Regions from separate parts of the Peribacillus sp. NPDC096379 genome, predicted to be linked through region 2. Evidence: riboswitches for the same ligand, from Rfam matches in the RefSeq annotation. Region 2 holds a riboswitch; each other region holds the start of a gene.

Region 1 (10,828 bases), on a different contig from region 2:
GCACGGGGAATTTACTATACACCATCCTCAATTATCTTACAGACAAAAACATCGCTTCCTATGGAGTTGATGTGGATGAAACGCTGATCAGACTTGCATATGCAGGAGCGAATTTACAAGAACATGAAGTTCAGTTCTTTAACCAAGATAGCCTAGAGCCGCTATTTATTGACCCAGCGGATGTAGTGGTGAGTGATTTGCCAATAGGCTATTATCCAAATGATGTGCGAGCTAGTGAGTATATGCTTGCTGCTGACAAAGGGCATTCATATGCGCATCATCTCTTTATTGAGCAAAGTATTATGCATTTGAAGGATGGGGGATACACATTCTTTATCGTTCCGAATAATCTCTTTTTATCGGAAGAAGCCCCTAAATTAAATGAGTTTTTAAAAAAACACACGCATATTCAAGGGCTTGTACAATTGCCTCTTTCCATGTTTAAAAACGAGCAATCAGCGAAAAGTATTTTGATTTTACAGAAGCATAAAGAAGGACTACATGCACCAAAAGAAGCCTTGCTAGTCCAACTGCCAAAATTATCCGACGCTGTTGCGACAAAATCCATCATGGACCAAATTGATACGTGGTTTCGTCAAGAAAAACAAACGGCAAAATAAAAGAATAAGCGAGTATGTTTAAAACGAGTTTTGATGTTAAGCAAGTAGAGCCGGTTTAGGTCAAATGTTCTTCACCCAAACAGTCCATACATGACTTTTTGGGTGGGGAGCATTTGCTTGTAGGACTCCCGCACTCGCTACAGAACGTACGACCTTAGTCTAAGTTCCCAAAAAGGTGCTTACGCTTTTCTAATTACTGGCGAGGAAATACGTATATTTCCTCGTTTGTTTTGTATGAAGGATATGGGGCGGGACTTCACATAATCAGCACAGCAAAGCCACCTTCATAAGGTGAGGTAATTTTTAGAACCTGAACCTTTTTCATCGTTTTAGTAGGGATCAGCTGCTTATAGCTGTTTTTAGAGAAAAATCTGAATACATTTTCTTCTTTTTTGTAAGCGCTCTATGGATGGCTCGCTCTTGAAAGCTCCTTGATTCAATGCTTAAATGAGAAAAGAAGCATTTGTTCTTAAGTGATCATTGTAAATACGTGTAGAAAAGAGGCTTTATAATGTCTAAAGTTATTGCGATAAATGCAGGCAGTTCTTCATTGAAATTTCAATTATTTGACATGCCAAGTGAGGAAGTTATCACGAAAGGTCTTGTGGAAAGAATTGGATTAAAGGATTCAGTCTTTGTTATTTCAGTGAATGATGAGAAAATCACTGAAACATTGGATATCCCGAACCATGAAGTGGCTGTAAAATTATTATTAGAAAAACTAATTAATTATAAAATCATCTCTTCTTATGATGAAATTGATGGCGTCGGACACCGAGTTGTCCATGGTGGAGAAATTTTTACAGATTCTGTATTAATTACAGATGAAGTGTTAGCTCAAATTGAAGTACTTTCTGATTTAGCGCCGCTTCATAATCCAGCTAACATTACTGGAATTCGTGCATTCCGACAAACGCTTCCAAATGTGCCAGCTGTTGCCGTTTTCGATACGGCATTTCATCAAACAATGCCTGCAAGCTCTTATTTATACAGTTTGCCAAATGAATATTATAAAGAATACGGCATTCGAAAATATGGATTCCACGGGACTTCGCATAAATATGTGACAGAACGTGCAGCAGAAATGCTTGGGCGTCCAGTTGAACAACTGCGCTTAATCTCTTGCCATTTAGGAAATGGTGCAAGTATTGCTGCTATTAAAGGTGGAAAATCGATTGATACCTCAATGGGATTCACACCGCTTGCAGGAGTAACGATGGGGACGCGTTCTGGAAATATTGACCCTGCTCTTATTCCTTATATCATGGAGAAAACAGGGAAAACAGCGGATGAAGTTCTTGATGTTCTGAATAAGGAAAGTGGAATGCTTGCTATTTCAGGTTTTTCAAGTGATTTACGTGATATCCAAATTGAAGCTGAAAAAGGCAATGAACGTGCAGAATTGGCACTTGAAGTTTTTGCTGGCAGAATCCATAAATATATCGGTTCATATGCAGCAAGAATGAGTGGTGTGGATGCAATCATCTTTACGGCAGGTATTGGTGAGAACAGTTCAATGATGCGTGAAAGAGTCCTACATGGTCTTGAATTTATGGGCATATATTGGGATCCTGCTTTAAACCAAACACACGGAGAAGAAGCATTCCTTAACTACCCGCATTCTCCTGTTAAGGTAATGGTTATCCCTACCAATGAAGAAGTTATGATCGCCCGTGATGTGCAACGCATCGCGAAAAAATAAGTGATATTTACAATTGAATACTGAAAATTGAGTGGTCAGAATAACCACGACCATTTTTCTACCCAAACCTTCTTTTATGCTTATTTAATTAAGTATGAAAGGAGGTCTTTTTGTGTTTGTTTCCTTAGGGTATTTTTAGATTTATAATCGGAAAGAATGAAAAGAAAACCATAAAAAGGAGTCGCTACGTTTTAACTTACCCCTTCTTCTATCTAATAAGCGGGAATAAAATGGGAGAGTGATGCTGTTTTTAGTAACAAAATCATCTCTCTTTACATAGGGTAGGGGGGTATGGTATTATGTGTTTAAGGAGGGGAAGAGATGGAAAATGAAATGCAAGAAAATGGTCATCTAATTGAGGATGAATGTTGCGTGACCCCAACTCATGCTAGAAAAAGTCATCATTCTGATACAGTAAAAAAGAATTTAACCACCCGGTTAAATCGCATAGAAGGTCAAGTTCGCGGGATTAAAGGGCTAATTGAGAAGGATACGTATTGTGATGACGTCATTACCCAGATCGCCGCCACTCAAAGTGCCCTTAATAGTGTGGCGAAAATTTTATTAGAAGGCCATCTAAAAACTTGTGTAATCGACCGGCTTAATGAGGGTGATGCGGAAGTGATCGATGAGGTCTTAGTAACTATACAAAAATTAATGAAAAAGTAAAGGAGAAGTGAATAAAGATGGAAAACGTAACATTGAATGTAATTGGAATGTCATGTGGTCACTGTGTGAATGCTGTTGAGGGAAATGTAGGAAAGCTTGCTGGTGTTGCTGAAGTAAAAGTCCATTTAGAAACAGGAAAAGTAGATGTTGCATTTGATCATGAAACAGTAACGCTTGAAAAAATCAAAGAAACAATCGATGATCAAGGATATGATGTTGAATAAATTATCAAAGTGCTTTTATAGCACTTCTTTTTTACAATATATTATACCCCTAGGTGGTATAAAGAGGTGAGAATCAAATGAAAAACCCATTACAATTAAAAGAAACCAGTATGCAGATTACCGGGATGACCTGTGCTGCTTGTGCAATAAGAATTGAAAAAGGGTTAAAGAAAATAGACGGTGTAAAAGAGGCCAATGTTAATTTGGCTCTTGAAAAATCAGTCGTAAGGTATGATGCAGAAAAGGTGAGTGCACAAGATTTTGAAAAGAAAATACAGGATCTCGGTTATGATGTAGTAAAAGAGAAAAAAGAGTTTGTTATCACTGGAATGACCTGTGCTGCTTGTGCAACTAGAATCGAAAAAGGATTAAATAAAATGGATGGCGTATCCATGGCGAATGTTAACCTGGCACTTGAAAATGCGACCGTTGAATACGATCCCTCCCAGGCTTCCCCAGGTGATATTATTCAGCGTGTGGAAAAGCTAGGATACGGGGCGATGATCAAGGACAACAACAAGGATGCTGTAGACTATCGCCAGAAAGAAATCCAAAAACAGCAGAGAAAATTTATCGTCTCCGTTATTTTGTCAATCCCGTTGTTATGGGCGATGGTCAGCCACTTCAGTTTTACATCGTTCATTTACCTGCCGGATTTTCTCATGAATCCTTGGGTACAAATGGCGCTCGCAACACCCGTCCAATTTATTATTGGTAAGCAGTTCTATATAGGTGCTTATAAGGCCTTGCGCAATAAAAGCGCCAATATGGATGTATTAGTCGCAATGGGTACATCAGCCGCTTATTTTTACAGTGTCTATCAGGCAATCATCTCGATTGGGAACCCCCATACAGCACAACTATACTTTGAAACTAGTTCCATACTCATCACGCTAATCCTTTTAGGGAAGCTTTTCGAAGCAAAAGCAAAAGGACGTTCTTCTGAAGCAATTAAAAAACTAATGGGACTGCAAGCGAAAACCGCTTTAGTGGTAAGAAATGGAGAAGAACTTGAGATACCACTTGAAGAAGTGATTGTAGGAGATACGCTTTTGGTGAAACCTGGTGAAAAGATCCCAGTAGATGGAGAAGTAATCGAGGGAAACTCGGCTGTCGATGAATCGATGTTAACCGGGGAAAGTATTCCCGTAGATAAAAGCCTGGGAGATCCTGTGATTGGTTCAACATTGAATAAGAATGGCTTTCTAAAAATGAAAGCCACAAAGATTGGAAGGGATACAGCACTTTCACAAATCATTAAAGTCGTAGAAGATGCACAAGGATCGAAAGCGCCAATTCAAAGACTTGCCGACCAAATTTCAGGTATTTTTGTGCCAATTGTTGTTGGCATCGCCGTTTTAACCTTTCTCGTTTGGATCATCTGGGTCAATCCAGGAGAGGTTACACCAGCCCTTGAAGCGTTAATTGCCGTTCTTGTTATCGCTTGTCCGTGTGCACTTGGACTTGCGACCCCTACTTCGATTATGGCTGGGTCTGGTCGTGCTGCAGAGTTCGGTATTCTATTCAAAGGCGGGGAACATCTTGAAACGACTCATCATATTGATACGGTTATTTTAGATAAAACAGGGACCGTTACAAATGGTAAACCAGAATTGACCGATATTATCGTCGAAAATGGAGTAGCTGAACAGCAATTTCTATCTTTAATTGGCGCAGCTGAAAAACAATCGGAACATCCACTGGCCGAAGCAATTGTTCAAGGAATTCACACAAGAGAGATAGCACTTGGCATCGTTCAGCAATTTGAAGCAGTCCCAGGTTATGGAGTAAAAGCGATCGTTGATCAAAAAGAAATCCTAGTAGGGACCCGGAAGCTTATGAATCAACATCAAGTGGATGTTCAACAAGCGCTATCGATGATGGAAGAATTAGAAGGAACAGGGAAAACGGCCATGCTTGCTAGCATTGATGGCCAATATGCAGGCATGATTGCGGTCGCTGACACGATTAAAGATACTTCTAAAAAAGCCATCAAACGGCTCAAAGAGATGGATATTGCAGTCATTATGATAACGGGTGATAATCAACGTACAGCAGCGGCGATTGGTAAACAAGTGGGGATCGACCAGGTTATTGCCGAAGTACTTCCAGAAGGGAAAGCGGAAGAAGTGAAAAAACTGCAGGCTGAAGGCAATAAGGTGGCCATGGTTGGAGATGGAATTAATGATGCTCCTGCTCTTGCACTTGCGGATATTGGTATGGCGATTGGAACAGGAACAGACGTAGCCATGGAAGCAGCAGATATTACCTTGATTCGCGGAGATTTGAATAGCATCGCAGACGCCATTCTTATGAGCCGGAAAACAATGAGGAATATTAAACAAAATCTGTTCTGGGCTTTTGCTTACAACACTCTCGGCATCCCGATTGCAGCAATCGGACTGTTGGCCCCTTGGTTAGCAGGTGCCGCTATGGCATTCAGCTCTGTTTCGGTCGTCTTAAATGCACTCCGTCTACAAAGAGTAAAACTTTAAAAAATGTTCATTTGATTCACTTTTAAGAGGCATTGGTGCTCATACCAATGCCTCTAATCGTGTGCTCGGCATGGTTGGGTCTCTGGTACAACTCCCAGAACATTGAAGGCTGTAATAGTCGTTGTGCGACCTGAAATTTGATTAGATCTCCTCTGTTTGCATTCTAGCCATGTAAGTCCTCTGTGTTATACTAATAGGAAGAATCAGCCAATATAAAGTGAAACTTCAATCAGTGGGGAGCTTTATCCCACTGATTGTTAGTTGAACCAATCGGGCTTTTACGGGCAGTTATCGCCTGACTACGCGCTACTTCGATTCCTCTAAGATATGAGGGGGAGGCTACTGCCCGTTAATGCGAGATCAAAGGCTTTTTAGGAGGGTTAGAAAATGGGCATGACAAATCGGGAAATTCAAGTCTGGAATGAAATAGGCGAATGGGAGCAAAAGCTTTATCAATACGAGCCGACAGATTTAACAGTGATGTATGATAAATGGCTTGAACAAAGCTTTTCCTTGCTTCCTGAAGATGCTCGGACACGTTTTTTTGCGAAAATGGATACAATGCTCTTTCATTTACATGCATTGGTGCAAAGTTCGCAGATTCAGATGGATGCTAGAGACAGAATTTTAGAAGCAGCGCGGGTTTATAATTCTGAAGTCGAAAAGATTGCTGATATGAACCTTTTACCCATTGATCAATTGAATTACATAGCGACACAGCAAATCGCGAGACATAGACTGTATTCATTTGCCCAAGGTGGAGCAAGTGGGTCAGGCGGTCTTATTCTGTTAGGAAGCGATATTCCAGCGATGACGTTTATTAATGTTCGTGTTGTTCAGTTGACAGCCATGACGTACGGCTTTGAAGTGAATACTCCGTTTGAAATGATGATGGCCCTCAAGGTTTTTCATATGGGCAATATGCCGAGACGCCTTCAAGGGGTTGCATGGCAGGAATTAATTAATGAAACGCATCAAGATGGTGAAGAATATTTTTACGAAGGAAGCGAGGATTTAACAAACATTACTTGGATGGAGCAACCTTTAAAGCAGTTGCTGAAGGCCGGAGCGATTACCATGTTTCGAAAAAAACAGATCCAAGGTGTTCCACTGCTTAGCATGCTAATTGGGGCGGGTTCTAATTACCGAATGACACGGCAAGTGAGTGAATTCGCGCAAAAATATTATCAATATCGTTATTTACAGAAAAAGAGAGTAGTCAATGAATGACACTATATCGTAATGAAAGGCATCCTTTAAACAGGACACGAGCTTATTTACAGCTATGTGTCCTGTTTAAGTATGTAGGGAATTATGAAAACATTTGTTTTTTTATGAAAGGAATCTTGTGAGCGAATATGCAAATAACAATAATGACTACTTAAGAGAAATGGGATGTACAGCTTATTTTTTGGATTAAATTATTTTAAGGGTAATTATGAATTTATGTTAAAATTATTATATTTTTCATATAACGATAGTAAAATCTAATTCATTTAGTAAATTGAAAGTATAAAATATTTTGTGTAAATGAATAAGATGACAATGAAGGAAGACCATCTCTTGGTTGAATTAAGTCACAACCCATCCTAGAAAAGAGATTTCCTTATGCATCAGTTTACAACATTATTAGTCGAGGCTCTAGAAAAAACAAAATATTACAGAAGTTTTTCGTGCTCATTTAGAAACAGCTGACAATACGCTGCTGGCGACAAAACTAACGGCTTTTTTAGATTAAGAAAAATATGATTGAATTGGCTTCAATTTAGGCATTTCACGCAATAGCTTGTATTCACGCAAGTTGCACACAGAGTACTATGATATAAATATCTAGATTCCATGTGATCGAAACGGTGAGTTCAAGCAACGGACCGTCGTACCATATAATTATGATATTGGAATAGATAATCCATATCAACTGTTAAATTAGATAGATTTATTTTTTAACTATGATAAACTCGCCATATTACTTGGAAGAGAGATAGTAAAATATAGTGCTAATGGATCATAGTAAATAAATGTACTTATGTTATTGTTTGAAATATAAAAATAGAATAGGCAAACCTAAAGAAATTTAGGGACGCAAAGCTATAGGGACTAAAGTTTATTACTATGTCAGCCAGTTGCCGAAGAGTTCATTATACTTTTTGTTTAGTAAGGATTAAAAAAAAATCATTTTTTATTTTTACTTTATGTAAATTAAAGCTACTCTTTTTGAGTAGCTTTTTTAATGTACTTCTTAGGAATGTATTCATCAGGAGGAAATGTGTATGAGAGTAGTTGCAATTGCAACAGCAATAGCCATGGCTTTAAACTTAGTCTGTGGTCCAATTGATGTTTTAGCGAACGAAAATCCACATGGACAAGTTGTCACGACTGCTGTAGATGGAAGTATTAAAAATTCCAGTTCTGCATCGGTTAGTAAATTTGATTTGTATGGAAAAGACATGTTAAATGCATACAATGAAGTGTTTAAAATGTCTAACACGAATATCAAATCTATAACAAACAATGGTGGAAACTATTCAGGTTCTCCTATTGAAAAGGCGATAGATAGCGATATGAATACACATTGGGAAACTGGTAGACCTAATAGTTCCACATTCACTAATGAGGTTGTTATCCATTTCAACGAAACGACTACTTTAGATAGAATTGTATACGCTGCCCGTCAATCAAGTGCGAAAGGTAAAGGTTTTGCACAAGCGTTTGAAATATACAGCTCAACTTCAGACGCAGGTGATGATTTCACATTAGTTTCTTCTGGTGAATATAATGGTTCTACGGGGGATATCGTAGAAATTCAGTTTACCCCTACAGAATTTAAGCGAGTAAAATTTGTATTCAAAAAAGCAAATCAAGACTGGGCAAGTGCATCAGAGTTTCTTTTTTATAAAGAAGATCGTGTATCTGACAAAATGGAAAAACTATATACAGATGAGACATTAAGTACTGTAAATGAAGCGTTTAATACTGTTGATTCTATAAACAAATTAGAAGAAGATGTTAAGAACCATCCACTATACCTTTTATTTAAAGAAGATCTAGAGAATGCAAAATTACTAGTTGAAAATAAAGATGTAAACTATGCAGAAACGATTGTATCCAAATTTGAAGATTTTAATAGTAATCTACTTCCACAATATGATGAATTATATAAATTGCCTTCTAGTAAGATTACAAAAATAACGACGAATGGCGGTCAATACGCAACTAATTCAATAGAAAGAGCTATTGATGGCAATGCAGCTACACAGTGGCATTCTGGAAAACAAAATGGAGGGAGTTTTATCAATGAGGTTGTGATGGAATTAGATGCATTAACTACATTAAACAGAATTGTTTATATGGCTCCTCGAGGTACAAATAGAGGATTCCCAGAGGCGTTTGAGATTTATGCTTCTAGAACTACTAAAGGGGACACATTCGAACGCGTGTCAAGTGGTACTGCTAAAGCAACTCAAAGCTCTTTGGAGTTTAGATTTAATCCAACAGAGTTTAAAAGAGTGAAATTTGTATTTACGCAAGGCTATGAGAACTGGGCATGTGCTGGTGAGTTTGGTTTATATGAGCAAGATGAATTATTAGAAAAAGTAGCTAGATTATTTACAGACGATACTATGAGTAAAGTCAGTGAAGAGTTTAACACTATAGATAAATTAACCACTTTAGAGGAAGATGCTAAAAACCACCCATTTTATGAGAATTACAAAGAAGCTATTACAAATGCTAAAGCTTTAATGAGCGAAGAAAAAATAGAGGCTACAACAGCAATAGTGAAGCCATTTGCTCATTACGCTAACGACGCTTACTCTAAGTTATTTAGAATGGACTATAAAAATATCGAGAGCATTCGCAATAACGGTGGTCATTATGCAAGTGCTGTTATAGGAAATGCAATAGATGGAAATCTAACTACATATTGGGAAACGAATAAAAGTAACTCAAATGATTTCTCAAATGAAGTGGAAGTAACCTTTAAAGAAGCAGTAAAACTAAATCGAATTATGTATGGTGCAAGACCATCTGATCGAAAAGGTTTTGCAGAAGAGTTTGAAATATTTGCTTCTAAAACTTCTAAAGGCGATACATATGAGCTTGTAACCACTGGTAAACATAATATGGTGTCTGGATTAGTAGAGGCTAATTTTGAACCCACTACATTTAAGCGAGTAAAATTTAAGTTCAAGAAATCAAATCAAAATTGGGCAACACTATCCGAGTTAGCCTTCTATACGGAAGATAATTTAGACGATAAACTGTCTAAATTATTTACTGACGGTACAATGATTGCGGTAGCACCTGAATTCAATAGTCTTGATAGAATCAACGCATTAGTAGAAGAAGCAAAGGTACATCCGTTATATTCTACTTATATAGAGCAATTAGACTTGGCTAAAAAAATTATTAATGGCGAAATTGTTACTGAGGCAAGAATAATAGAAGCGGAGCAACATGGTAATATGGTGCAACATGCCAATGAGAAATTAAAATTTGGTTTTGGAAGCAATCTTCAACCGACTGGACTCGCCGCTCAACCGGGGGATAAAATAATCGTTTATGTTGACGCAGTTGCAAATGGTCCATTGCCTAGCTTATCTTTTGCACAACAAGAAGGTGCATGGAATAGTTGGAGACAAAGCGTAAACCTAAAAGTCGGTAAAAACGTAATAACAGTTCCAGAAGTTCCTAAAACTTCTTATTATAAAAAGGCAGTAACGCCTGGTGGAACTATATACATCGAGAATCCATATACGAAAGAACAACAAGGAAAAGCTCCTACATTAAGATTTGAAGGTGTAGACAGAGTACCTTTTGCTACTAAGGATACAAATGTAGAGGAGTTCAAAAAATTCTTAATCGACTATAAGAAGAAAATAGATGAAGATGTAGCCAAACATCCAAATGTTAAAGAGCAAGAAGTTCTAGATGTTGTCGAAGTCGTAAGTGACCATTTATTCTGGACAGGTACTGCAACGGGTGCTTACAAAACCTATATAGAAGATGGGTATAGTCCGTTAGAAACAATAGAATCTTATAATCGTCTTATGGAAGAATTATTTAGATATTATGGTTTAGATGCAAGAAGTGATGAGCATGATCCTAAATTGATTAGAG
Region 2 (10,828 bases):
TATGCTAGTAAGTAAAATCATTCATAAAATTATGATGAAAGAAATGACCATCAAAGAACTAGCCGAATTGTATGGTGTAAGTGATCGAACGATTCAACTGAAGATTAAAAAGTTAGGTTATGAATGGGATAGCAAGAAAAGTGTTTATAACTATTTAGGAGAATCGCCCGAGCCATCCGATGTTGATTTTAGTGCATTGTTTGGAAAAAATAACGCTTATATGGGTGAAATCAATAAAAGTAAAAGTGAAATGGCTAGCACTAGTACAAGCGAAACAAAAAGCAAAGGCAAAGCTGAATCTGCTAGTGCTAGCAATGATGAAATGGATTCAATCGATATGTTACTTGCAGGTAAGAAAACACACGCTAAAAGAGTATACAGAGGGTTTTATTTTGATGAAGATATATTAAACATCATTGATCGTGTTCCTAAAAACTATAAATCTGAATTGGTGAATGAATCATTAAGGAAAATATTCAAAGATAAAGGATTATTAGAATAAAAAGAGGTTGGGTACCATTTAGATACCCAACCTCTTTTTTATCTGAATAATAGATCTATAATGTAGTTGTAGAAAAAACCTAAGAAAACAATAAAACTTAGCGCTAAAAAAGCTATCCAGAAGAATACAAGATAATTTTTCTTAATGACATACATGTATATAGTAGTCAAAATCGAAATAATAAAGATTACAATGAATCCTAGAAATATATAGGTTACCATTCCATGTTGGAACATAAAGAATTGAGCTTTTGTTAAGAGTAATATAACTAAGCATAATATTAAGAGGATGGAAATTATAAAGTATTTGAATATGTTTAGTTGAGTTTTATTAATAGACAATTTCTTTTGTAAATCTTTATCAGCCTTGATCAGATAGTCTAAACTTACATCATATACTTCACTCAATTGAACAAGATTCATAATATCAGGAACAGATTTATCATTTTCCCATTTAGAAATAGCTTGTGGAGTAACATTTAATTGTTCAGCTAACTGATGTTGAGAGTAGCCCATTTTTTTGCGTAAGGTTTTAAGTTTATGTCCTAATTCCATTTGTATCTCCTCCTTTATCTAAAATATAAACGAAGTTAGAGAAACAAACACTGTAGCCTTAGTTGAAATATGTAAACTTCTAGTATCAACGAAGAGTTGAGTATTCAATATTCACTTTTAATTATTTATTACAACCTATAACATCGCTTATGTTAACTGGATTTGTATAATGTATTCATTTGATCTTTAAAAAAATTTTTAACTAACAGAGCAGGATTGTTATGAATGTTGGGGAATAAAATCCCTTAAAGGAAAAAATACGGGGTGGTTTTGTGAACCGAGATGACCAAGACAAAAAACAAATAGAAGAACATAAGAAAAATCCAATGGGCAATTTCTCAGACTCTATTAACCGTTCAATGGTTGGTGATTTAGGAGCATTAACAAAAGGAGGTTGTCTTACCAAAATTATCACCGTAGTTATAATTATTGGAGGATTACTTATCCTTTCACGATGTTCTTATTAAACTAACTCTCCTTTAGTAAAATAAGGATTATGGTAAGTTAAGGTAAGGAGGTGGCAATTTTGAAAAAGTATCTTGTGTTTATAATTAGTTTTGCAATAATTTATACGGTATTTCAAATAGCATCGGGTTTGATTCTTACTGCTTCTTATACCCCTGATTATTCTTCAATAGAGGGTAATTTAAGTCAAACATTAGTGTTTGGAACGACATCAATTCCGTTACTGGTAGTTTTGCTAACTGCTACATTAGCTTATTTTCTCTCTCAAAAGAAATTTAGAACCTCAAAAAATTAAATGAACTAACGGATATGCTCTAGTTCAACAAGCAGCTAAAAGGATCTTCGACTGGAAGATCCTTTTTTTTATTGCCGATAAGAAATTTTATGTTAACTAGAAATAAATAGGATATGCAATTTTAATTATTAGGAGTGATTTACCTTATAACCCAAGTATTTCCGTTGTGGATTATAAGAAATAACTGTTACTTTTTATATAAATGGAATTGTAAAGTAAAACACTTCCAATTCCAAGGAGGTTAATCATGGAAAATAAACAATTAGATGAAAAATGGCTTCGATTAGTCAAAGAGTTAATAGAATCTGGAGTATCTAAAGAAGATTTTAAAGCATTTATAGAATTTAAAAAACTTGAAAAAGAAAATCAAAAGAGGTTGAGTACCTAAAGGGCACTCAACCTCTTTAATTTCCTATAATTCACTTTATGTTAACCGGATTTGTATAACGTATGCATAAATTACTTTTAGATTCTTGTTCAAATAAAGGACCATATTGTTAAAGATCCATGAATCCCCCCTCTTGGCAATTATTCCGATAGCAACAACAAAATGCGACAAATTTCAGAATCTAATTACAGTAATATATAACGAGAAAAGGCAAACTTATTGAAAAATAAGGACGCAAAACTACAGATCTAAAGTTTTAACTATGATGGCTGAGTTGCCTAAAATAATGCGCATATTTTAGGAGGTTATCTTGTTGGATGAAATTTGAAGAAATGGACGATTTAGAAAATAGGATCAATGAATTGAAAAAGGAATTAATTCTGATTGCAAAGGAAACAGGCTTAAATAGCCACAGCACCATTAATTGCAGTCAAAAATTAGATCAGCTTATCATGGTTTACCAAAAACACCTCAAAATAAAACTAATAGCATCCCCGTATTAGTATAAAATCCCCATTTCAATTATAGGGCTCTATAATTAAACAAGCATTTAAAAGGATCTTCCAGCCGAAGAGCCTTTTTTAGTGCGGATAATGCTGAAATGAATCTTTTATAGGTTAGGAGATATGCAAAAACACCCAATATAATCTCTACAGGGATTCACAGATCAATTTTGTCTTTCAGCTCGCGTATTTCATTGGGCATATCTTCTTGTTTCATGTTTTTCGGCACAGATGTTGTCCCTGCAGCAACTGCGGTATCATAAAACCAACATTTGTAATTAAGTGTATCCAGTGTTTTATTCAGCAATTCAATATGTTCCTCAACAATCTTTTTTCTCTCATGGAACATATTACGGCGCAGTTGGAGAGTTGAGTCTCCCTCCATATACCAATCTATAAATGTCTTGATTTCTTTGATCGGCATACCGGCAGTTTTCATACATTCAATCAGCCTGATCCACTCAAAATCCTTTTCCTTAAACAGACGTATACCACCCGCGCTGCGTTCCACAAAGGGGATCAGCCCTTCTTTGTCATAATACCGTAAAGTATACGGGGTTAATTGCATTTTCACAGCTGCTTCACTAATCGTATAGAGCATAATTCCCCTCCTATAATTTTTTTATAAAACCATTGACTTACAGTTAACTCTAAGGTGTAGGCTGAAGCTATCATTCCTTGCTGATTTTGTCAATATGAGAAAAAGGAGGGGAATAAGAACTGGATGAAACAGATAGAAGCATGTCCTATAATACAAAAAAATCGGAAAGCGAGGAATTATCAAATGGATTAAGTCGTGTTTGGAAACCTTTCCACTCTCTATATTTCAAAGATGGCTCAAGTCATAACATCAACATTTATTCTGGAAAATGAAGGAGGAGTAGCATGAAAAAGAGAGTGCTTGGTAAAGAAAAGTTAGAGGTATCTGAAATTGGGTTTGGATGTATGGGTTTAAACTACCACCGTGGTCCAGCCAAAGACAAAAATGAAATGATTTCTCTCGTACACTTAGCGATAGATCAAGGCGTGACACTATTTGATACAGCTGAAGTGTACGGTCCCTATTCTAATGAGGAGTTAGTAGGAGAAGCATTATCAGGACGTAGAGATAAGGTGAAAATTGCAACGAAATGTGGTATTCGAATTGGTGATGGCGAACAAGTAATTGATAGCAGCGCCGGATCAATTCGTAAATCCATTGAAGGCTCGTTAAGACGACTAAGAACGGAATACGTAGATTTATACTACGTTCATCGTATCGATCCTCATACACCCATTGAAGAAGTGGCGTTGACGATGCAAACCCTTAAGAAAGAGGGAAAGATCAAACATTGGGGACTTTCCGAAGCAAGTGCAGATACTATTAGGAGAGCACATTCAGTTGAACCACTAGCTGCAGTAGAAAGCGAATACTCTTTATGGTGGAGAAAAGTTGAAGCAGAAGTCTTCCCAACCCTTGAGGAATTAGAGATTGGTTTTGTCCCATATAGTCCGTTGGGTAGAGGATTTTTAACTGGAACCATTAACAAGAATGCGACTTTTGGTGACAATGATAATCGCGCAAGTTTGCCTCGCTTTACACGGGAAGCGCTTGAGGCAAATCAAACGGTTGTTCATTTACTTAAGGAAATAGCAAGTACAAAAAATGCAACTCCGGCACAAATCGCATTGGCCTGGACATTGGCACAAAAATCCTGGATTGTTCCTATTCCAGGAACAACAAGACCAGAGCGCTTAAAAGAAAACATCTCATCAGCCTGTATCTCGTTTTCAAAAGATGAATTAAATCATCTGGATAAAGAGATACGTAAGATCAATGTAATGGGAGATCGTTACGATGAGTCTGAAAAGAAAAGAACCGGTCTTTAACAAATAGTTACAAAAGATCAATAGATTCGGAGTGAACTTTTTAGATCTTTTAGGGGTAGCACTGACAAAACGCATATTTTATACGTTAAGACTCAATACCTTGATATATAAAGCTTTTAAATATAAATAACCAAAAAGGGTTTCTAACACTTCTTTTGGTATTTTGATTTTGGTTATGAGTTTTGGTGATGAAAACAAGCTATAATTACCATTATTTAAGTAGATACCAAGACTATTTTATAAACGACCGTTTTTGGTAGTCGTTAGCGTATAATATCCGCGTTTTGTCGGCTGAACCCCTTTAAGGAATAAAACTAATCTCTGATCTAAACTAACGGGTGCTTAATTAAACAATCAGCTAAAAGGGTGATTATGTTAACTCACTTGAAGGTCATACGTATTTCACAAGGAATCATACATATATGAGTTTAAGTGAAGTGAGGGTGAACAAACTATGAGTGTAAATCAAAAAGCATCCATACGAAGCATTTTAGAAGTATTGGCCCAAGAAGGAATAAAGACAGGCGATGTGGCTAAACAAATACCTGGCATAAGTGAAAAACCATTTAGAAACGCATTAAAAGAGGCTGGATATGAATTTAGGAACTCTGGTCAAAAGGGGTGGTTTTTTATTGGAGAAGGTGAAGAACCCCTTGATAAAAGTATTTTTGATTATGTGAAATCGAGTTCACCTAAAGTTCATATACCTTTCACACAAAGTAATCAGAAGTTCGCAAAGAGTAATAAGGAATTCACGAATCATTCACCTATTGTTCATGAGCCGTTCACCCAAGATGAAATCCATATGATTAAGGACATGCTTAAATCATGGCAAGAGGTTACCCCGACTACACAAACCAATGAGCCAAGTCTTTATGATCGCGTCAAACAGTTGCCACAAAGTGACAAAACAAGAAAGACGATTGTTATTGATCGTGTCATTGGTAAACGTTTAGATGAGTTTTGTGAAGCTGAGAGGATCAATAAGTCTGATGTGTTTCATTTAGCCTTAGCCGACTTTCTAGAAAAATATGAAAAGTGACCAAAGAAACAAAAAGGATTAGATATCTAAGAGGTACCCAATCCTTTTTTTGCCGATAATTTCGATTATGTAAACTCTTCCTGAAATAAAAAAAACACATATGGTATAATTAGGTAAAAATGATAAATGGAGAGAAGGAGGGGTTGCATTGAATAGATTAACAAAATCATCAAAAGATAAATCGTTATTTGGAGTATGTGCAGGAATAGCTGAGCATTATGGTATTTCCCCTTTTGCTGTAAGGCTATTATTTATTTTTATTCCCATATCTATTTCTATTTACTTAATTCTTGCAGTATTTTTACCTGAGAAAAACTCAGCACTATATTAAATTAGACAATTTTATTCCTTGTGTGCAAAAGATACTACTCCTTCAAATAACGTGCGTTAGTTGAAGAAAAAGACCGCCAATTAGCGGTCTTTTTAATGTACGAAAATAACTAAAAACATACATTCAGAAAAAATCCTTCTTCTATTAGGGGAGGATTAGTTGAAAGAACGGTAAATGTGGCTTTAAAACAAAGTTTGATAATTTGTAAAAAAGTTTGATCAAAAATCCTGTGGTACAGAATTTTTTCTTGTTCAGCAATCGGACCAGTTAGTCGTGTAACAGAAACCCAACTTCTATCGAAATTGATTGTACACTTTATTTAAATAGAATAGATATCGATCATATGAAATCGAACTTTCGTTATGGTTTATTACGACATGTTGAATTTTATTAGCCGTATAACCACGTGGCAGCATCGCTAATTTTGCCAAATGTTTAAAAGATGGCCTTATGACTAAATTCATCAGATAGGCTAATTGAGTACTCCCTGGTTTTCTCCGTTTATTCAAAGCTTGAAACATTTGTTCAGCTGTCCTAATTCCTAATCCATGTCCAAAATATGTACCATCTCCAAGATCAACGGCATTTTCTCCTCGCCACCAGAAGGTTTCTGGATCAAAGTCTGGATTATTAAAATAAACAACATCTCCAGGTAAGTAATGATCCGTATGAATGGATTGTATACCGAGATCAGGATCTACATGCCAACTGTATAAATAGAGGTTTTGGAATAATTGATTAAATAAATGTTCATCCATACTATTTAGAATGGCATAATAATAGATAATCACTGTTGCAGTGGCACATTCAAACATATATAGTGAACTATTCTTGTAAATGTCTTGTATCGCATCAGATGGTATTACATCATGCCTAAGCTGGAATCCACCGGTATTTGTCAAATGCCAGTATTGAGGATTACAACGAGAGTTTGCTAAGATTTCAAATTGCGCATCACCCTGGTTCATAGATTTTGCACTTGCAATGATGCTTTTTCGTAACTTGAGTTCAAACGATAATTCCTCGATGGATTGATACGGATAAACGATCTTATCTTCCTGCATTCGTTGAATAATTACACTTTCAATACTATCAGACGGCCACATGCTGCTTTGTTGAAAATGCATCCCCGATATTTGGATCATCCTATCCCTCATCTCAAGCTTAAGTATCGTTGTATTATTACTTGGTGCATTTAAACAAAAAAACAATCTGTCTATTTTAAATTTTAGGTATCGCCGTGGTTGAGAACCCTGATCATTACATATGTTAAGAATGCAGAAAAAAGAATGAAATTTTTCTTGTTCTACAAATGTTAATTGACATTAAAGTCGTTTAGATACAAATAAGGTTATTTAAAAATTCTCATTTTAAACCTAGATATTTTTCTTTCGTTTCAGTAGAAATAGAAATAGAGAATTATAAAATTATAATTGAAGTTCCTATATGGAAGTGTCAAAGGTATCTTTTAGGTATATCACTTTCAAAGAACATCCCTGGAAGTAAGGTTATCGGGGAGTTAGTAACATTGAAAGCAGCTATGAACGTGTTCAGAGAAATGATTGAAGACAACTTAAAATAGGATAAATATTTTATTGAACTAACTGGGCAGTTTACTTGAGGATAGATCATCTATTAAACCCAAAGGAATGAGATGAATTTATATGAAGCAGTTTGTAATAGATTTTTTTATCCTTTTTATTGGGATAATTGTGATTGGTATAATATTTGAACCTTCGGATTTACCATTTCAAGGAATAGTACGGAAAGAGGCTTTTGATTTAGATTTTAATGGGATTGTAAGAGCAATAGTAATATCTTTGATTTATGCTTTAATAGGGGCTTTTATTCGAAGGATTTTTTCGAAAAAATGCTCTAAACGATCAAATTAATTTAAGACAACCTGAATTTTAGATTGGTAAGAAAAAAACAAAAAATCTTTTTCGCTAGCGATTTAGATCATTAGACTATTCCCTAATTAATGATTAATGCTTGGGTTGATATCTATACATAATGAACCTACTCCTTTAACATCTTATTCAGAAGAACAACGACAAGTAATGAAGAAACCCAGCTGATCTTCTAATGTGAAGGTAGCTGGGTTTTAAAGTTAAATGTGCAAAACAGCACTTAATAAGTGTTGATTATTACCTAAAATGTAATATGATGTAAATTTAATTAGGTCAACTTACAATCCCTTTATATTTCCCTTTGTTGAATCCGTTTAATTAACTCTTCAAGCCAAGAAATTGTGTGTTCTGCTCTAGTTGAAACATAGCCACCAAGAAATACTTTAAGATTTTCTTTATCTTTGTCTATCTGAATCTGCTTGTCAAAAGTCATAATGTGCTCCCAATGAGCAATAAATTTTTTTAATTTTTTTTCTAGTATTTCTACTACTTTATCACGATCCACATACTTGATGTTTAATAACCCTACCACCATTTCACTAATAGTATCCGCATTTTCAAACACTTTGTAGATTTTTTTCGGTAGTTCTTCACGACCTTTAGTCATAATCCCAAATACTTGTTTATCAGGTCGATGTTCTTCTTTTATGATTTCCACTATCTCAATTAAACCCTGTTTTACTAATGAATCAAAATGGTAGTACAGTTTACTTTCTGTCACCCCACCTAGTTGATCTAATGGAACGGGATCTGAAAGCTGTTTTTTTATTTTATAAGGATAAGTGTTACCCTCCATCAGTTTGCTCAATATAAAAATTTGTGTGTCCATTCTCTATGCTCCCTCAAGAATAATTGTCCTTATTTTAGCAAAACTAAGCTATGATTTCAGTAGTATTCTCAGCGTCTGTGGCTGAATCATCTACTGGCATTGGTTTGTGGGAAATCGCGACGATAATAATATTAATTAAGATCGCAACCGAGCCAACAGCAACCATTGACCAAATATATGGACTTGGACTAATGCTTCCATATAGATTTGCAAAGTACGCTTGTACCGAGTAATACATTGGTGAAATGTGGCTCATCCATTCATATGGTAAGTACATCATATCACGTGTAATTGTGGCACCATTTGCTAATGTTTGTGTTAATAAAATTGGTAAGTTTAAAATCATTCCTCCTTCACCTAATAAGAAGATTAAAATTGCTGTGAAGTTGAAACATACCATATAGTTTAAAGTTTGTTGGCCTACTAAACTGAAGAACAGGTCACCACTTGGCTCATTGATTAAATATGCTACGCCTGTAGCGACTAGTGATGATACAACTGCAATCACTAACGCAGCTAATTGTACATAAATGAATAAGCGTGTTTTGCTCGCTTTTTCACGGCTTGCTTTAAATGCTCCTACTAATTGCATCGACCCGATCATCGCACCAACATAACAGGCCATTGATAAGAACATTGGTAGCATATTATTATGCATACCGTCTGGTATTTCGTTGATTGTAACTACATTTCCTACATAAGCAGTTTCTATATTTTCTGCTATTTCAGCAGCTTGCTCTTCTGGTACATTAAAGTTCATTAACACGCCTTGAGCTGTTTGCTGTGAGAATTGTGCGCTTAACAGGTTGTTAATTTCCTTAACGATTGAATTCATAGTAGAAGAAACAACTGTTGCCCCTGCTTCATTAATCGTAAAGTCGATACTGGATGAAGTTTCGCCATTTTTCATATCCGAAGAGAATGTTTCTGGTATGTGCACGACTAATCCTAAATCATTATGCTCTAAATCTTTTAAGGCTTTTTTATTCGTTAAATCCGTCTCGATTACTTTAAACGGTAAATTTTCTTGTAACTGGCTGGCAATCTTTGCCCCGTATTCACCAGCATCCTCGTTGACAATAGCAATCGGTAATTTATCGATATTTCCTGGAATCGCTGTATAACCGGGTAAGAAAATGCCTAGCATTGCGATGGCGTAGAAAATCCCCATGAAGATTGCAGCATTCGCGCCTTTTGTTTTTAAGAACTGAGTAAATTTCATATGTTGCATCCTTCCTTAAGTAAAAATTCACTCTGGTCAAAGAACTTTAATTAAAGTACTTTGATCAGAGTAATTTGTTAAATATACTCTAATCTTTTTATAAAGTCAATTGTATGTATGGTTATTTCAATAAGAGAAACCTAACTAAAAACCCCGAATAAGGCTGATCTTATCCAGGGTATAGTTTAGTTATATGAATGTCCAGACGATTATTTCGACTGTTTAGTTACATAATCATTAAAGTCAGAGATGCTTGGGTTGGCTATGTAATGACCGCCTTCCACTTGGATCGTCTGACCTGTAATGAATTTGGACTCATCAGATGCAAGGAATAGAACGGTATATCCGATATCATCCGCTTCACCATGGTATGGCAATGCATTAAATTTCGCAAAAATATCGAGTACGGCAGGAGGCATATTATTTTTCGCTGCAGGAGTTAATATAAGACCTGGTGCCACTCCATTACAACGAATATGATCTTTACCATACTGAGCAGCGATATAACGGGTCAAATTCACTACACCAGCTTTGGACGCCCCATATGCAGATCGTACAGAGTCACCTGTAAATCCAGCCATGGAGGCCGTATTGATAATGGAACCGCCCCCCGCTTTAATCATGTGAGGAATCGCAAATCTGCTTCCCAATAGCACACTTTTTAAATTCACATCCATCAGTCTGTCCCATTCTTCCAAATCTAAATTCACGACATCAAGATCTTTATGTAAGTTAGTCAAACCTACATTATTAACAAGTACCGTAATCGTTTCATATTGTTCAATTGTGAAGTCGACAGCTGCCTGGATTGAGTCTGCTTTTCCAGCATCCAAGAAAACTCCAACTGCTTCCCCACCTTGTTTTTTAATGTTTTCAGCCGCTTCTTTTGCTCCTGCTTCGTTAAAATCAGCAATCACG
Region 3 (10,828 bases), on a different contig from region 2:
ATTAATAAAAATATGAAGAAACATATTATTACGCTTGAAGATCCAATCGAGTATTTACATAAACATCAATTGAGTATTATTGATCAACGGGAAGTTGGTTTTGATACACAAAATTTCTCAAATGGCCTGCGCGCTTGTTTACGACAAGATCCTGATATTATTTTAGTCGGAGAAATGCGCGATTTAGAAACGATTTCCACAGCGATTACCGCAGCGGAAACGGGTCACTTAGTACTTGGCACCTTGCATACAACAGATGCACCGGCAACAATTGACCGGATCATTGATGTGTTCCCGCCCAATCAGCAACCGCAAGTCCGTGTTCAGCTTGCCTCCGTCTTATCTGCGATTATCTCACAGCGTTTATTGCCGTCAAAAGACCGGGCAGGAAGGGTGGCAGCGATCGAGATTCTGGTGAATAATGCTGCTGTCAAAAATTTAATTCGTAATGAAAAAATCCATCAAATTGCAAGTGTGATGCAGACGAGTAAATCGGCTGGCATGCAAACGATGGAAATGTCGATTAAACAATTAGTGGAAGAAGGGAAGATTGATTCTTATTCTGCCCTCCCTTATTTAGAAGAAGGAATCATCTAATGCCAGTTTTTCACTATCAGGGTAGAGATCGGATGGGAAGAAAAAAACAAGGGAAAATGACGGCGGACACACGAAAAGAGGCGGTCACAAGGCTAAGAGAAACAGGGATAGCTGTGACGAGTATTGATGAACTAAAGGGCATTTTATATAAAGAAATCTCCTTGGGTAGAAAAAGCATAAAAAATCGTGATTTTATTATATATCTGCGCCAGTTTTCAACATTAATTCAAGCAGGGATCAGTGTTGTAGAAGCGACAAAGATTTTGGCGGAACAAACATCAAGTAAACTGCTGCGAAAAACATTAGAACATATTGTTCAAAGTTTAGAAGATGGAAACCCTTATTCTGAAGGAGCAGAAAAGCAACGAAATGTGTTCCCGCCTCTCTTCATAAATATGATGCGAGCGGGTGAAGCTGGCGGGAATCTAGAAGAGGTTCTGGAACGAATGGCAGTTTATTTTGAGAAACAGTATCAGACAAGGCAAAAAGTACAATCGGCGTTGATGTACCCAGCAACGGTTGGTTGCTTGAGTATTATTATTATCATTTTTATGTTAGCTAAAGTCGTACCAACTTTCGCCGATATGTTTACTTCATTTGGTAGTGAGCTTCCTTTCTTTACGAAGTTGATTCTCAATCTTGGTGGATTTTTTGAAAGGTTTTGGTGGGTATTTCTCTTATTAGCGGTTGGATTATATATCTTCATTCGCTATATACGATCCAATAGCGAGATGAAATACTATCTTGATTATTGGCTTTTAAGAATGCCTATCTTCGGGCAACTGATTCAAAAGGCGGAGATTGCAAGAATGACGAGAACATTAAGCTCGCTTTTCAAGAGTTCTGTGCCAATTTTGCAATCTTTAACAATGGTGGAAAAGATTTTAGGAAATGAAGTGTTAACCAGGGTGATGAAACAATCGCGACTTTCGATTGAAAAAGGCGAGTCCATGGCCATTCCGATGGAAAGACACTGGGCATTTCCACCGATGGTCACGCAAATGATCATCGTCGGTGAAAAATCTGGTACTTTGGATGTCATGCTAGATCGCGTCGCTGATTTTTACGAAATGGAAGTAGACAATGCAACAAATCAAATGAAATCTCTTATTGAACCCTTTCTCATTATCTTTCTAGCTGTAGTTGTTGGAGGCATTGTAGCAGCCATTGCCGTTCCGATGTTCACTATATTTAACGAAATCCAATAAAAATGTTCAATATAGTAGAAAAAGTAGTTGTCAACTAGTGAATGAGTCTTATATACTAGCAATATATAAATAGATTGGAAACTGTGATTGATCATTTTTATTTGGGCACTTAAATGATCAGGAGTGAGTAGTGCACCCCGCCAATTTATGTTTAAATCCAAATTTTGGAATTTAAATATAAACATGGCGGTTTTTTTGTATGAAGGACATGGGGACGGGGCTTCGCAACTTATTCATCTAGCTAATCTATTTAGCGGGTTTACTTATCTGTTCGAGAAGGCTTCCGAAAATCCGGCTCCGCACCGCCACCATTGTGATTAGGCGAGTGTAGCGTGCTTCATGACCGATCCTTCATAGTAACTGGTGGCGTTTTAACGCCCTTTTAGGTTTTGTATGAAGTTACAAGCTGTTTTATTACACCGTGTCATACTACATAAAAAAATGAACTGAGGAGTGAACGTACATGATTAAACGAGTAAAAGCATTGATTCATGATCAAAAAGGGTTAACCCTAGTTGAACTTTTGGCTGTCATTGTGATTTTAGGAATCATCGCAGCGATTGCTGTGCCGAGTATTGGAAAGATTATTGATAATAGTAAGAAGGATGCTCATCTTGCGAATGCACAGCAAGTGATTGCAGCAGCTAAATTGTCCGATGCAGCCAATGAGAAATTTGGAGCAGACGGGGAAATTACTTTAGCGGAACTTATTAATGGTGGGTATATTGATGCAGACATTAAGCCTAGTGCTAGTGCCTCTGATGTGTCTGGTCTTAAAGATCCAGATGGAGGAGTATACTCCGTTGGTGGTGTTATAGTCGAGGAAACAGCCGGTAAAAAATCATATAAAGTATATTTAGTAGGAAGTAAGCGGTCTGTTGGAGCTAAAGAGTCTCCTGTTCCATCTTCGGCTTTAGATGATCGAACGAAAGTTATATCTAATGTGAATTGATACATGTATTATGATACTCCCACTCCTTTCCGCAAGGAGTGATTTTTTTTATCTAATAATAATCAATCTGCTTTATCAATCAATTGAACCTTCACGGCATTATCTTATTTAAATCTATATAACTTCCTGTATAATAAAAGGAACAACATGACGTCAAAACTCCACATCCAGTATGAAGGAAGGCTTATTGAAAACGGGGAGACCAAAACTCCAATAAAAAGGGAGAAATCCATGACACTATTTATTTACAGCTACATAGGTATTTTAGGCTTAGTTCTCGGATCATTTTACAATGTCGTTGGCTTGCGGGTACCGGAGAAACAGTCAATCGTACGGCCGCGGTCACAGTGTCCAACTTGCAAAAGAACGTTGACAGCTACGGATTTGGTACCTGTGTTGTCATATGTCTTTTTAAGAGGAGAATGCCGGAACTGTCATTCGAAAATATCGCCGCTCTATCCACTTGTTGAGCTTTTAACGGGTTTATTGTTTATGCTTGCATTCTATGAATTTGGATGGACAGGTGAACTAGTAATCGCACTTACCTTCATCTCGTTGTTAGTCATTATTTTTGTATCTGATATTGTCTATATGATTATTCCTAATAAAGTGCTGTTGTTTTTTGTTCCTCTTGTTTTAGTTGTCCGTTTAGTCGTGCCATTAGATCCATGGTGGGATATGTTTGTCGGTGCGGTCGTTGGCTTTGGTCTGCTTTTTTTCATTGCTGTCATTAGTAAAGGTGGCATGGGTGGGGGAGACATTAAACTGTTTTTCGTGTTGGGCTTGGTTCTCGGCCTCAAGCTGACTCTCCTTACGTTTGCCTTGGCAAGCTTCTTTGGAGCATTGTATGGAGTGGCTGGCATGATACGGGGAAATTATAAGAAACGGCAGCCGATTCCATTTGGCCCATTTATTGCAATGGGTGCGTTGCTATCCTATTTTTATGGAAATGAAATCTTAAACTATTACTTTACTATGTTTTATTGAAGCGGGTGATGAAGAGAGTGAGTGCATTTAATAGACAACATCGAGTTCATCTAGCCATTAAAGATCGGTATATTCGGTTTGTGGAATCTGGAAAAAAGCGAAAACTGCTAGCCTATGGGCAAAAGAGCCTTCCAGATGGTGTGATCGTTGAGGGGCAAATCAAAGATCGTGAAACGCTCGAACTGATTGTCGATGAAATGATCGATCAATGGAAGCTTAAAGGGAAAAAAGTTTCATTCTGTGTACCTGATTCAACAGTAATCGTTAGGAAAATTCATGTTTCGAATGAGATTCCAGATCATGAACTGAATGGCTATTTATATATGGAATTGGGCCAGAGCATCCATCTGCCTTTTGCAGACCCTTTAATCGAAGCTGTGCCTTTAGAAAAAGCGGCTGAAAACCGAGACGTGTTGTTATTTGCTTCAAGAGAAACCGTGTTACATGAATTTACAGCATTATTAAAGGGTGCATCTCTTAAACCTGATATAGCAGATCTATCAGTGCTATCGCTATATAGAATGTATTATCATCTAGGTCTTGCTAAGCAGGATGAGCATGTATTAATGGTGCAAATTGGGGTAGATGCATTTGTTTTATCTGTTTTTAACGAACATAAACCCGTTTTTTCGCGTCATTATCCTTTGGAATTTCATGATGAGCACTTTGAACTTTCTAAAAGCCGCAGTGGATCGGAATTTTATTCTTGGGTGGGTGCACCGAACGAATTACACAGTCAATCTCAAGATATTACCATGGAAATCGAACGTTTCCTATCCTATTACCATTTCAATCTTACAAAAGGAAATCATCGTATCTCAAAGCTCGTTTTGTCAGGAGACCATCCTTGTATGGAAACTTTTTATTCGGATATACATACTGCGATTGAAGTATCCGTTCAGCCATTACTTGAACCACTATTTCAAACGAAAAAAGGAAGGAACATCCCTCCTGTATATGCTGAATGTATTGGACTAGCGTTAAAGTAGGTGTCAACATGCTTGTAGATATTAACTTATTACCTAAAAAAGAAAAAAAACGACGTACCGTTGTCTTCTTGATTTTGTTGACGGGGATTGTGCTATTGGTCAGTGGATTCTTCTTCATGACTACCTATCAAGCACAGAAGACCCGATTGGTAGAACTGGAGCAAGAGTTAACGTTGACTAAAGAATTAAAAGTCGCGAAGGAAAAAGAGCGAACTCAGAGTGTTGAGTCCAAATCTGTGCGTGAATTGACAACGGCGATTCAATGGGTTGAAGAACATCAAAGTTCAACCTTTTTCATCATGAGAACTGTATCTTCATTATTACCTGAACGAGGGTTTATCGTAGATTTTTCCTATCAAGAAGATGGGGCTGTGCAGCTTACTGTTCGGTTCGATTCTTCCCGGGAGGCAGCTTATTACTTGAAAAGTATTTCAAATTCAGCCATTATTTCAGGAGCTAAGTTACAAACCCTTTCAACGGAGAAACTTGGGGATGGTGTGACAGCGGAGCCTATCCTTCCACGTTACAATGCACAATATGAATTAACGGTGGACAAGGCAGCCATTCAAGCATCAATACATGGGGAGGTAGGGTCATAATGCTTTCCCGAAAAGTAGTGTCGTTGATTCTCACACTTTTGTTGCTTTTTTTTATCATAGGTGTGAGTGGCGTGTATTATTTTGAATATAAACCATTACAGGACAAAATGGCTAGTCTTAACCGTTCGATTACGAAGGAACAAGATGAGCTAGAAAAGTTAGATCAAAAAGAGCAGAAAAGTGCTGCCATTAATACGATGGCTCTACAACGGAAGCTTCCAGTGAGTGAACTTGTTGATCAATTTGTATTATTGCTTGAAGAAGTGGAAGTAGCATCTGGTAGTCTTATTACGAATCTAGCATTTACAGATGCCGAACAAGCAGGTGATTCGGTAGATGAATTAGAAGCTGGAAAACTTGAGACAGCAGTAGAAACATCAAATACAAATCCACTACCTGAAGGAGTAAAGAAATTAACAGCGGTCATTACGGTTGAATCACCAACATATCTTGAACTGGAATCATTTGTGAAAGGACTCGAGAAATTGGAGCGCCTTACAAAAGTAGAAAGCCTTCAATACACCGGACTCAAAGAAAGTAGTCGTTTAATGAACGCAGAAGATAGACTTACATTTAGTTTAACAGTAGCTACTTATTATTATCCTAAATTAGAAGAACTTAAAAATCAGCTTCCAAAATATCAGGAACCGAAACCAGCCAATAAGATAAACCCATTATTTGAAGCAAATCTTCCTCAGCTATCGGAGAACAAAGCAGAGGGAAAATTGAACAAACCAGCTGAGCAAGATAAGGATCCTGACGGGAAAATTGTTAAACGGAATCAAATAACATACAAAGTGTACACCCATAACGTGCAACCAGGAGATACCCTTTTTCAACTTGCTATTTTATATTATAATAGCCGAAACGGTGAAAAGGTGATTAAAGATTGGAATGATCTGAAACAACTTGAAGCGAATACGACAATTGAAATTCCTGTTCCTACTGATGGCAAAAATTGACGAAAGCTATTGATAACAAGACGACAAAAGTCTTGTTATTTTTTTTTATTCCTATGATAGGATGGAAAAAAATGTGCGTAGGGGGCGAAAAAAATGGACAACCCAGAAAATAAAAAAGGAATCACCATAAAAATTAATGGCGAGGAAAAGCCCTTGGTTGAAGATGATCGTAGTGATAGCGTGACAGTAGCTGAAAATCAAACTTCTGCAGCAATGGAGCCAGAGGATGAAAGCTTTGATTGGGTATTTCCTAAGGACGAGGGTGTATTCTATCAACCCGCCACTTCTACGAAAAAGAAAAATCCAACGATCCTCGCATTTGGCGGTAAATGGAAAAACCCAGGTAACAAATCGGGATACTCTCTTAAACTTCCATTTTTAGCTATTTTATTTGCGGTGATTATAGGTTCAAGTCTAGGTTTAATCGTGTTGAAAGCAATTACGGCTGATAAAGAGGTAGCGGCTGTCCCTGTTGAATCTAAGATCCCTAATGAGCCTGTGAAAGATGAAAAGAAAGGAGCGGCTGTACCTACCATCCAACCGCTAACGGCTTTCCTTGTTCAAGGTGGTTTGTTCAGCAATGAAGAGGCAGCCAAGCAAATTCAGGAACGAGTTATGGATAAAGGTGTACCTGCGGAGGTATTGAAACAAGATGAGAAGTATTATTTGTTTTTAGGTTCAGCTACAAATCTTGATGAGAGTAAGCAACTTGCTGTTTTCTTTAAAAGCTATGATGTGGAGGTGTTTTGGAAAGAGCTTACCCTTAAGCCTGGAAGTGCGGCAAGCAGTAACGCAGCCATTATGAATAAAATGATTACAGTCTATCAGAACTTAACAAAGGCATCTAGTGCACAACTATTAAATCCGACAGCAACCACCGATATGAAATCTTTACAAACAGAACTTGAAGAACTTAAAACCAAGGTGAAAGACGATGCACCAGCAGGTCTAAAAGCCGCCTATTCTGACTTGAGCTCTGCCACCGATTTAATCAAGCAATACCAAAGTACTAAAGAACCCTCTCAGTTACTAAAAGCCCAACAAAAACTGCTGCAGTTCTTGAATTCCTATCAAATCTGACATAAAACGACTATTTCTCGGGAAATAATGAAGGACCAGACCTACTTTCGTGCTTTACTGCATGAAATGGGGTCTGGTCTCCATAATAAAGTGTAGACTTTTCCATGAAAGTGGATTGTTAGTTGAGTGATTATTTGGTACGATTAGAATGGACTCCTGGCCTGCAATGATATTTTTTATAGTAAGGAATGTGATGTAGTATGCACCCATTGATTTTAGCCTCATCTTCACCTCGTCGTAAGGAATTGCTGCAAGTACTTCAAATCCCTTTTCAATCTGTAGACGCGAATGTTGACGAAAGCATCGAACCGAATACGGCGCCATCTGATGCCGTAAAAGAGCTGGCTCACAGAAAAGCAAAAGCAGTTGCTGCGAATCATCCCGACTCTTGTGTGATTGGCTCTGATACGGTTGTAGCTTTAGACGGCTTGATATTAGGCAAACCGACTGACCGTGCAGACGCTAGAAGAATGCTACAACTGCTAGCTGGAAACACGCACTTCGTTTATACAGGTGTTGCGCTCGTTCAAGGAAAGAAGAGCCAAGTATTTTTTGAAGAAACAGAAGTGACGTTTTGGGATCTGTCAGATGCAGAGATTGAAGGGTATCTTGATAGTGGAGAACCGTTTGACAAAGCAGGAAGCTATGGAATCCAAGGTTATGGTTCACTATTTGTCAAAAAAATTCATGGCGATTATTTTTCTGTTGTGGGACTTCCCGTTTCAAGATTGTCTCGTGAACTTCTGGCGTTTCAAGCGGAAAACGAGTAATCCGTTCAAGCTCTCTGACAGGAATCCATCTAAATGTAATAATGAAAGGATGGTTATTTTGTCAGAAAAAATGCTAATTCGAGATGTTCCGAAAGATGAGAGGCCGCGCGAACGATTTATCCAAAACGGCCCTCAAAGTCTCTCCAATCAGGAATTGCTCGCAATCTTACTCAGAACAGGAACGAAAGACGAATCCGTTCTTCAGCTGGCCAATCGTTTAATCAATACGTTTGAAGGCCTGCGTATGTTAAAAGATGCGTCCATCGATGAAATCACCGCCATTAAAGGAATTGGTGAAGCAAAGGCCATTCAAATTCTAACTGCAGTTGAACTTGGCAAAAGAATTACTCAATTGAACTATCAAGATCGCTACGTAATCCGTTCCCCTGAAGATGGCGCAAACTACTGCATGGAAGAAATGCGCTTTCTCTCACAAGAACATTTCATCACCCTTTACCTCAATACGAAAAATCAAGTGCTCCACAAACAAACGATTTTTATTGGCAGTTTAAATGCCTCGATCGTGCATCCGCGCGAGGTCTTTAAGGAAGCGTTTAGAAGATCTGCAGCCTCTATTATTTGTCTACATAATCATCCCTCAGGTGACCCCTCGCCAAGTAGAGAAGATATAGAAGTTACCAAGAGATTAGTCGAATGTGGTAAAATAATAGGAATAGAACTTTTGGATCATATTATTATTGGCGAACATAAATTTGTGAGTTTGAAGGAAAAAGGCTATTTGTAACACTATCAAAATTCCTGATGATGCGGTATAATAATGTTTATGATTTTTTAAGGGGAACATTATAAATTTTTGCATTTTTGAATATTGACCATTTAAAATCTTACTATAAAAAGTATTTTGTGTATGAAAGGGAGAAACCAGTATGTTTGGAATAGGCACAAAAGATTTGGGAATCGATTTAGGAACGGCGAACACGCTTGTTTATGTTAAAGGGAAAGGTATTGTCGTCCGAGAGCCGTCTGTCGTTGCGTTGCAAACAGATACGAAGCAAATTGTCGCAGTCGGAAATGATGCGAAAAATATGATTGGGCGTACGCCAGGTAATGTAGTGGCATTAAGACCTATGAAAGATGGCGTAATTGCTGATTATGAAACGACAGCAACGATGATGAAATATTACATGAAGGAAGCACAGAAAAAAGGTGTTTTCGGAAGCAAACCATATGTAATGATTTGCGTACCATCTGGAATTACAGCGGTTGAGCAACGTGCAGTTATTGACGCGACTAGACAAGCAGGTGCTCGCGATGCGTATCCAATTGAAGAACCTTTTGCGGCGGCAATCGGTGCGAATCTTCCAGTTTGGGAACCAACAGGAAGCATGATTGTGGATATCGGTGGTGGTACGACAGAAGTTGCCATCATTTCACTTGGCGGAATTGTAACAAGTAAGTCGATTCGAATTGCTGGCGACGAAATGGACGATGCAATTGTTAGTTATATCCGTAAAAATTACAACTTAATGATTGGGGAACGTACTTCTGAGAGCATTAAGATGGAAATCGGTTCAGCGGGGGATACAGAAGGCATTGAAAATATGGACATTCGTGGTCGTGATCTATTGACAGGCTTGCCGAAAACGATTGAAATCTCTGCTAAGGAAATTTCAGTTGCACTTAAAGATACAGTTGACGCAATTGTCGATTCTGTGAAAAATACGCTAGAGAAGACTCCTCCAGAGCTTGCTGCTGATATTATGGATCGCGGAATTGTTCTAACAGGAGGAGGAGCTTTACTGCGTAATCTTGACAAAGTAATTAGTGAAGAAACGAAAATGCCCGTTCTTATTGCCGAAAATCCGCTTGATTGTGTAGCAATCGGAACAGGTAAAGCGTTGGATCATATCGATAATTTTAAAAATAAAACAAAAGATTTACGATAAAAGCTTGAAGTGAGCATATTCAAAAGCTCCTTGACCCACATCGGATGAAATAAATTTGGAGTGCATTCAATTTCCGAGATAAACTTCTTTCATCTCGGTTAAAAACTGCCTATAATGGGGATTGAACACATTGGGCCACGTGCGGAATTCAGCCCAAGTGGACAATCCCTGTTTGTTTGAAAAATATCTAATTTGTAGTTTTCTCCCGCATAACGGAAAGTCAAGACCCCGTATAAAGGCTTAGAGGAATCGAAGAAGGGGTGAAAAACTCCCACAGATGGAAGTTTCACTTTATGTAGTCGTACATTTTTAATGAATTTTAGTGTTCAGCGCCAGGTGCCATTGGAATGATAAGCGAAAGTAGTGTTTCCTAGGCCGCGCCACTTATGCTTGTAGTTGATAAGCGGGTGCCTGGCGCTTTTCCAGACAGAGGTGTAGATTGTCATGCCACAGTTTTTTAACAAAAAATTAATCTTGTTATTAGCAGGAATTATTGTTCTTGTGGCATTAATCGGGTTTTCAATGAGAGAACGCGAAACATTGTCATGGCCGGAACAATTTTTTAAAGATACAACAGGATGGTTTGCAAATGCTTTTGATAAACCAGTTTCAGCTGTTACCGGACTTTTTGAAAATCTGAACGATCTGCAAAATACATATGATGAAAATGCAAAGCTTAAAGCTCGTTTAGGTGAATATGTGCAGATAAAAACAGAAGTCCAAGCATTGAAAAAGGAAAATGCAGATTTACGGAAAATTCTTGATAAGGAAGATGAT

Evidence for each region. Region 2 has a riboswitch for cyclic di-GMP ahead of ACIQZI_RS20015 (aspartyl-phosphate phosphatase Spo0E family protein). Riboswitches for the same ligand answer to the same signal wherever they lie in the genome.
Region 1: it holds a riboswitch for cyclic di-GMP, as region 2 does, so the genes downstream of both, ACIQZI_RS02690 (NPCBM/NEW2 domain-containing protein) here and ACIQZI_RS20015 (aspartyl-phosphate phosphatase Spo0E family protein) in region 2, are expected to answer to the same signal.
Region 3: it holds a riboswitch for cyclic di-GMP, as region 2 does, so the genes downstream of both, ACIQZI_RS03365 (type II secretion system protein) here and ACIQZI_RS20015 (aspartyl-phosphate phosphatase Spo0E family protein) in region 2, are expected to answer to the same signal.

Annotation. Positions count from the first base shown of each region.
Region 1 covers NZ_JBIWFD010000001.1:539,012-549,839, forward strand. Annotated here, with positions in the region: gene ACIQZI_RS02655 (class I SAM-dependent methyltransferase) at 1-620, shown strand, start outside; gene ACIQZI_RS02660 (acetate kinase) at 1,132-2,322, shown strand; gene ACIQZI_RS02665 (metal-sensitive transcriptional regulator) at 2,656-2,991, shown strand; gene copZ (copper chaperone CopZ) at 3,009-3,215, shown strand; gene ACIQZI_RS02675 (heavy metal translocating P-type ATPase) at 3,293-5,710, shown strand; gene ACIQZI_RS02680 (EcsC family protein) at 6,098-6,940, shown strand; partial or broken gene ACIQZI_RS02685 (transposase) at 7,319-7,541, shown strand; cyclic di-GMP riboswitch class I at 7,758-7,841, shown strand; gene ACIQZI_RS02690 (NPCBM/NEW2 domain-containing protein) at 7,981-10,828, shown strand, end outside.
Region 2 covers NZ_JBIWFD010000005.1:96,833-107,660, forward strand. Annotated here, with positions in the region: gene ACIQZI_RS19990 (hypothetical protein) at 2-502, shown strand; gene ACIQZI_RS19995 (helix-turn-helix domain-containing protein) at 541-1,056, opposite strand; gene ACIQZI_RS20000 (DUF6366 family protein) at 1,329-1,523, shown strand; gene ACIQZI_RS20005 (hypothetical protein) at 1,583-1,816, shown strand; gene sinI (DNA-binding anti-repressor SinI) at 2,064-2,204, shown strand; cyclic di-GMP riboswitch class I at 2,404-2,486, shown strand; gene ACIQZI_RS20015 (aspartyl-phosphate phosphatase Spo0E family protein) at 2,522-2,707, shown strand; gene ACIQZI_RS20020 (MerR family transcriptional regulator) at 2,865-3,311, opposite strand; gene ACIQZI_RS20025 (aldo/keto reductase) at 3,593-4,576, shown strand; gene ACIQZI_RS20030 (hypothetical protein) at 5,031-5,618, shown strand; gene ACIQZI_RS20035 (PspC domain-containing protein) at 5,767-5,949, shown strand; gene ACIQZI_RS20040 (protein-glutamine gamma-glutamyltransferase) at 6,243-7,094, opposite strand; gene ACIQZI_RS20045 (hypothetical protein) at 7,614-7,841, shown strand; gene ACIQZI_RS20050 (PadR family transcriptional regulator) at 8,149-8,688, opposite strand; gene ACIQZI_RS20055 (YhgE/Pip domain-containing protein) at 8,732-9,910, opposite strand; gene ACIQZI_RS20060 (SDR family NAD(P)-dependent oxidoreductase) at 10,120-10,828, opposite strand, start outside.
Region 3 covers NZ_JBIWFD010000001.1:705,783-716,610, forward strand. Annotated here, with positions in the region: gene ACIQZI_RS03355 (type IV pilus twitching motility protein PilT) at 1-597, shown strand, start outside; gene ACIQZI_RS03360 (type II secretion system F family protein) at 597-1,805, shown strand; cyclic di-GMP riboswitch class II at 1,873-1,956, shown strand; gene ACIQZI_RS03365 (type II secretion system protein) at 2,269-2,757, shown strand; gene ACIQZI_RS03370 (prepilin peptidase) at 2,989-3,744, shown strand; gene pilM (type IV pilus biogenesis protein PilM) at 3,762-4,733, shown strand; gene ACIQZI_RS03380 (PilN domain-containing protein) at 4,709-5,332, shown strand; gene ACIQZI_RS03385 (hypothetical protein) at 5,332-6,294, shown strand; gene ACIQZI_RS03390 (SPOR domain-containing protein) at 6,388-7,374, shown strand; gene ACIQZI_RS03395 (Maf family protein) at 7,575-8,144, shown strand; gene radC (RadC family protein) at 8,194-8,889, shown strand; gene ACIQZI_RS03405 (rod shape-determining protein) at 9,032-10,051, shown strand; gene mreC (rod shape-determining protein MreC) at 10,496-10,828, shown strand, end outside.